2 regions of the Methylobacterium nigriterrae genome follow, and region 1 is predicted to be linked to the other one. Evidence: riboswitches for the same ligand, from Rfam matches in the RefSeq annotation. Region 1 holds a riboswitch; the other holds the start of a gene.
The links. A riboswitch is a leader RNA that binds a small molecule or an ion and turns the genes downstream of it on or off. The one in region 1 is predicted to bind thiamine pyrophosphate.
Positions count from the first base shown of each region.

Region 1 (3,400 bases):
TGGCCTGCGTCGGGTAGCCGGCGGTGCCGATCAGGAGGCGCGAGGAGAGCCGCACGCCCGCGATGACGAGGGCGTCGTCGTCCGGCGCGCGCAGCGGCGTGACGGTGTCGACGGTGTCGGTCGAACTCATGGCTCCTAGCCTCCCTGCATGGCGCGGACGATCTCGACGCGGTCGCCCTCGGCGACCGGCGTCCGGGCCCAGTCGCGGCGGCGCACGACCCGGCCGTTCAGCGCGATGGCGATGCCCTGCGGGCCCTCGATGCCGGTCTCCTCGGCCTCGACGCGGAACAGGGCCTCGATGTCGGCGGCCTCGCACTCGCGGGGCTGCCCGTTGACGGTGAGCTTCATGCCGATGCCCTCAGGGTGCCGGTGCGGGCGAACCGGGACAGTCCGAAATCGCGGGCGAAGGCCGGCACTGCGCCGGTCTCGACCAGGGAAGCGACCGCCTCGGCGGTCGCCGGGCCGAGGAGATAGCCGTTGCGGTGATGCCCGGTCGCCACGACGAGGCCGGGGGCGATCTCGCCGATGATCGGCGCGTCGTCGTCCGAGGTCGGGCGGTAGCCGCTCCAGACCGCGTCGACCTCCATCTCCTCGATGCCGGGCAGGACCCGGCGCGCGCCCTCGAGCAGGGCGTAGAGCCCGCCCGCCGTGACGCCCTCGCGAAATCCGCAATCCTCGACCGTGGCGCCGACGATGAGGTGGCCGTCGCCCTTCGGGGCCATGTGGATCTGCTCGGTCCAGACCATGTGCCCGAGCGTGCCGGTGCGCCGCGTGGTCCTGAGCGCCAGCGACTGGCCCTTGATCGGGCGCACGGGCAGGCTCAGGGGTTCGGGCAGGAGGCTCCCCGCCCCGCTCCAGGCGCCGGCCGCCAGGATCACTGTCCCGGCCGCGATCGGGCCGGCTCGCGTGCGCAGGCCGGTGACGCGCCCGTTCGTCCAGTCGAGCGCCTCCGCGGCGCATCGCTCGACGATCGTGACGCCCGCCCGCCGGCAGGCCTCGGTGAGCGCCGCCATGACGAGGCGCGGGTCGACCTGGTGGTCGAGCGGGCAGAACACGCCGGCCGTGACGGAGGGGCGCAGCGCCGGCTCGCGGCGGCGGACCTCGCTCCCGGCGAGCCACTGCGCCGCGACGCCCGAGCGCCGCTGAAGGTCGTAGCGGAAGCGCAGGCGCTCCACCTCGTCCCGCCCGATCGCGAGCACCAAGGTGCCCTCCTGACGGTAGTCGATATCGGTGCCCGAGGCGGCCTGCAGCGCGTCCCGGAAGGCCGGCCAGCGGCGCAGGCTGTCCAGCGCCAGAGGCAGCAGCAGATCGGAACCGGGCTCGTGCTCGGCCGCGGGCGCCAGCATGCCGGTGGCGGCGAGGCTCGCGCCGGCCCCCACCGTCTCGCGCTCGACCACGGTGACCGAGCGCCCGCTCTCCGCGAGCCTCCATGCGGCCGACAGGCCGATCAGGCCGGCACCGACCACCACGATGTCGGCGCGCTCCGGCAGGCCGGCAGCGGCAAGGGTCGAGGGCGCCGCACGGCGCTGTCCGATGGGTGATGTCGGCACGGATGCCAAGACGAGATCTCCGCGATGGCCCGCAGAGATTGGTGTCCCTCAGCTTCTCTCGGAAGCAACCGGGTCTTCGGGAAACCCGCGGTCCAATCCCTACGCCGGTATGAGCCGGATCAGGTTCGAAGGATTTCCGCGCCGCCATCCTGCCGGATGGCCCATCGGTTTCTCAGCCCCTTGCCGGGGATCTCCCTGGAACGCCCCTAGATTGGGGCGTGGCTCTCGCCGGGTCAAGCCCGCTTCAGGCAGGCGGCGGGCTTGCGGCCGGGCCGGTAGACCAGCATCGGCTCCGGGAAGCCATCGAGGACGTGCTCGCCCAGGGGCTCGGGATCGCCCCAGAGGAAGTCCACGAAGGGCTTGGACATCAGGAGCGGCTCGCCGAGGGTCCGGTTCAGCCGGGCGATGCGGCTCGCGAGGTTGACGTCGCGGCCGATCACCGTGAAGTCGAGGCGCGCACCGGAGCCGACATTGCCGTAGGCCGCCTCGCCGTGATGGAGCGCGATGCCGGCCGCCACGGGATTGGCGAAGCGGCCGAGGCCGTTCGCCTCGTCGAGCGCCGCGAGGGCCGCCTGGGCGGCCGTCAGAGCCCCCTTGGCGGCGCCGCCGAGATCGTCGCCGGGCTCGCGGAAGATCGCGAGGAGCCCGTCGCCCAGATACTTGAGCACCTCGCCGCCCTCGCGCTCGATGGCCGGCACGAGGCAGTCGAAGAAGATGTTCAGGAGGTCGACCGCCTCCTCGGGCGTCATGTCGGCGGAGATGTGCGTGTAGTCGCGCATGTCCGCGAACAGGATCGCCGAGCGGATGCGCTGGACATGGCCCCGGCGGATCGAGCCCGACAGGATCGCCCGGTGCGGCTCGTCGCCGACATAGATCCTGAGCACCTGGTCGAGCTGCTTGTTGATGAGGCGCATCTCCATCACGGCCGCGAGCGTGGGCATGATGAAGCGCAGGATCGCGATGTCGTCGTCGCGAAAACCCGCCTTCGCGCGGGTGGCGAAGGTGATGCCGTTGCGCGCGCCGTTCGTGAAGATCAGCGGCGCGACGAGATAGTGCCGATACCCCGCCGCCCTCAGCTCCGGCAGGATCGCGTAACGGTCGGCGGGCGTCTCGTCGAGGTCGAGGATGAGCCACTCGCCGGTCTGGTGCACCGTGTAGAAGGGGCTGGCCCGGTAGGCGTTGTCCGAGGCCTCGCCGTGCGGGAACAGGCGCACCGTCGCGCCCTCCTCGCGGCTCCACGAGCGGCCGACGCCGGCATATTCCGAGTGCAGGGTGTCGATCGCCGTGCTCGCCCGGTCGACCGGCACGTCGAGCTCGTTCAGGCGCTCGGCGAGACCCGCCAGGAGATCGTCCGCCGCGAGCACACGGGTGCCCTCGCTCAGCAGCCAGTCCCGCAGGGCGACGCATTCCTGGAGCAGGCCGAACGGCACGCCCTCGGCCTCCGAGCCGTCGGCTTCGGCGGTCGGCGAGGGCGGCGACTTCTGTGGGCCAAGGTCGAGCATACGGCCAAGGTGGTGGTGCGGCGGGCGGTCAGCAATGGTCGCGCACGGAATCGCGACACGCGGACAATACTGTCGGTTGTCCGAAACCAGAAATAGGGGCGCGGCTTTCAGGTTCAGCCACCTCCACGCGCTTCTCCTCGCCGCGGATCTCAGGCTCGGCCGGGATACTCCCTCGCCTGCCCAGGTCGGGCAGGATCGGTCCGCGCGGGGACGGGAAGGGCGTCGCGGCCCGACAGCTCGTCACCCGACAGCTCGTCACCCGACGCGACGCGCCGTCGGCAAACCCGCACGGGCGGGCGCCAAGCCGTTCCCGCGCGCCGCCGGGCGAACCCGCGCGCTCGCCCTGGA
Region 1 covers NZ_JBAWTG010000012.1:26,199-29,598, forward strand. Annotated here, with positions in the region: gene WDW90_RS09295 (thiazole synthase) at 1-130, opposite strand, end outside; gene thiS (sulfur carrier protein ThiS) at 136-348, opposite strand; gene thiO (glycine oxidase ThiO) at 345-1,550, opposite strand; TPP riboswitch at 1,629-1,756, opposite strand; gene WDW90_RS09310 (adenylate/guanylate cyclase domain-containing protein) at 1,784-3,052, opposite strand.

Region 2 (3,400 bases), on a different contig from region 1:
GGGCGCGCGAGAGCGCGTCGTCGCGCACCTGCGCGGCCGGGTGGCCCTTGGCGAGATCGGCCGCGTGTGCGGCGATCTTGTAGGTGATGACGCCGGTCTTGACGTCGTCGCGGTTCGGCAGGCCGAGATGCTCCTTCGGCGTGACGTAGCAGAGCATCGCGGTGCCGAACCAGCCGATCATCGCGGCGCCGATTCCGCTCGTGATGTGGTCGTAGCCCGGCGCGATGTCGGTCGTCAGCGGGCCGAGCGTGTAGAAGGGCGCCTCGCCGCACTCCTTGAGCTGCTTCTCCATGTTGACCTTGATCTTGTGCATCGGCACGTGGCCGGGGCCCTCGATCATGGTCTGGCAGCCCTTGTCCCAGGCGATCTTCGTCAATTCGCCGAGCGTCTCGAGCTCGGCGAACTGCGCAGCGTCGTTCGCGTCCGCGATCGAGCCGGGGCGCAGGCCGTCGCCCAATGAGAACGAGACGTCGTAGGCCCGGCAGATGTCGCAGATCTCGTCGAAGCGCTCGTAGAGGAACGATTCGCGGTGCCCCGCGAGGCACCAGCGCGCCATGATCGAGCCGCCGCGCGAGACGATGCCGGTGACGCGCCGCGCGGTGAGCGGCACGTGGGCGAGGCGGACGCCCGCGTGGATCGTGAAGTAGTCGATGCCCTGCTCGGCCTGCTCGATGAGCGTGTCCTTGAAGACCTCCCAATCGAGCTTGAGCGGGTCGCCGCCGACCTTCTCCAGCGCCTGGTAGATCGGCACGGTGCCGATCGGCACCGGGGAATTGCGCACGATCCACGAGCGGATATTGTGGATGTTGCGGCCGGTGGAGAGGTCCATCACGGTGTCGGCGCCCCAGCGGGTCGCCCAGACGAGCTTCTCGACCTCCTCGGCCGCCGACGAGGTGACGGCCGAGTTGCCGATATTGGCGTTGATCTTCACGAGGAAGTTGCGGCCGATCGCCATCGGCTCGAGCTCGGTGTGGTTGATGTTGGCCGGGATGATCGCGCGGCCCCGCGCCACCTCGTCCCGCACGAATTCGGGCGTGATGAAGGGGGGCACCGCGGCGCCGAAGCTCTCGCCGTCGGCGAGCTTCGCCTCCGCCTCGTCGAGCATCCGCTCGCGGCCGAGATTCTCGCGGTGGGCGACGTAGATCATCTCCTCGGTGATGATCCCGGCCCGGGCGAACTCGTACTGCGTCACCATCTGGCCGGGCGCGGCCTTGCGGATGACGCGCTCGGCCGGGCAGGGAGCCACGAGCTTGTCGGCGCCCACGAAGCCGTTATCCTCGGGCTTGACGGCGCGGGGCTCGACCGCCGCGTAGCCGCGCCGGGCGATCCACGGCTCGCGCAGGCCGGGCAGGCCCCGGTTCAGGTCGATCGCCGCGTCGGCCTCGGTATAGGGCCCGGACGGATCGTAGACGCGCACCGGCGGCTCGTTCGCATCCGTCAGCACGATCTCGCGATAGGGAATCCGGATGTCGGGGCGCCCGGCCGCGCTCGCGTAGACCTTGCGCGAGCCGTTGATCGGGCCGGTGGTGACACTCTCGGGACTTCCCTTGGGAAGATCCTTGGGCAGGACGGGTGCGTTCATCGTGGATCTCTCCTGGCGTTGGAGCGATCCGAACTCGTCACAGGTGAGATAAGGGCGCGGCCGCCGTGTGTCCGGCCGCAAGTTCCCGTCCCTCCGCCGGTATGAGCCGGATCAGGTTCAAGGGTCAGGGCTTCAGGCCCTATCTCAGCCCCCTGTCTCGGGGCTCCCCTCGGAACGGTTCAAATCTTCACGGATGGACGGATTTGTCAATCAGGTGCGCCGCCCGAGTTCGCCGGAGCGCGCGACGGGGCCGCCGCGCCGGCGGGCGCGGCGGTTTCGATCACGGCGTCGGGGCGCGGGTGCTCAGCACTTGCTGCGGCAGACGTCGCCCGCCGTCTGGGCCGCCACGATGCAGACCTGCTTGGCGGTCGGGTTGCCGATCTTGTTGCACAGCGCCTCGGCCGCCGACTGGGCGACGTTGCACAGGGTCGTGCAGATCGACGCCACCTCCACTGCGCCGCCCGCGGCCTGCGTCACGCTCTGCACCTGCGGATCGGTCACGATCTGCGGGTCGTTCTTGAAGGACTTGGACAGGATCTCCTTGATGGCCTCGCGATCGGCGTCGGAGATGCCGTTCCAATCGTTGGCGTTCACCTTGATCTGCATCGTTGACCTCCCTGGAGCTGCGGCCCGTTCCTCGGCCGCCCGGGGAGTATCTTGTTAACTCTAAGCTAATCAACCGGGCATTGGTAAACCTCAGGTGCGTATCGGCGAGCGGCTCTCGACGCCTGACTTATTCGTTCAGTCGACCGGAACGATCGTGGTCGCATCCGGGCAAGAACGCGCGCCGGTCTGAGATGTCGGCGGGAATTGATCCGGCGAGAACAGATGAAAAATTATCTTGCTTCGCCGCAGGAAAGTATTTCTGTGCTCGTGATCGAACCGCGCAAAGCACCCAATCGAATTGTCTCACGCTGACATAAAATAATCCTCGCTCAGTCGCCGCTGCGCGCTCCGTGGCACGAAACCGTTCCGCGGTCCGGTGCATCGCCGGCAGCGGATTTGCGGCGATGTCGGGCCTCCGGCGGGCGTGGAGGCACGGCCGAGCATTTCTGCGTGCGCGGCCGCGCCGAATCGCCGGCCTTCCGCGTTGAGCGGCCATGCGCCTCGTTACCCGCATTTTGTCCGCCGCCGCCGCCCTCTACGCGCTCGCCGTGGGCGCCCTGGCATTCTATCAGCGCAACCTGATCTATCCCGGCGCCTTCGCGCTCCGCAGCGATCGCATCGACCGCGCGGTGCCGCCGGGCTACGCGGCGATCACGGTCACGACCCGCGACGGCGAGCGCCTCCACGCCCTCTGGCGCGCGCCGCGTCCCGGCTGCGGCGTGGTGCTGACATTTCACGGAAACGCCTCGCGTCCCGAGGCGCACGCGTCGCGCTTCGCCGCGGGGCCCTGGCCGGCCGGCGGCTGGGGCGTCCTCGCGATCGCCTATCGCGGCTACACGGGCTCCAGCGGAAGCCCGAGCGAGGACGGGCTGATCGCGGACGGCATCGCGGCCTATCTCGAAGCCGCCAGCCGGGCGCCCGGCGCCCCAATCCTGCTGCACGGCCACTCGCTCGGGGCCGCGGTGGCGGCCGCCGTGGCCGAGCGCACGGCCCATCTCGGCCTCTACCTCGAATCGCCCTTCGATTCGCTGCAGGCCCTGGCGCGCCTGCGCTACCCGCTCGCCCCCAACTGGCTCCTGCGCGACACCTACCGGACGGACCTGCGCATCGCGCGAACGGGCGAGCCGGTGCTGATCGTCCACGGCCTGTCGGACCCGGTCGTTCCGGTGAAGCTCGCCCGACGCCTCGCCGTCGCGGCCGGGTCCGAGGCCC
Region 2 covers NZ_JBAWTG010000008.1:39,278-42,677, forward strand. Annotated here, with positions in the region: gene thiC (phosphomethylpyrimidine synthase ThiC) at 1-1,582, opposite strand, end outside; TPP riboswitch at 1,654-1,762, opposite strand; gene WDW90_RS07215 (hypothetical protein) at 1,886-2,188, opposite strand; gene WDW90_RS07220 (alpha/beta hydrolase) at 2,683-3,400, shown strand, end outside.
Region 2: linked by a shared signal. The riboswitch ahead of thiC (phosphomethylpyrimidine synthase ThiC) and the one ahead of thiO (glycine oxidase ThiO) in region 1 are both predicted to bind thiamine pyrophosphate.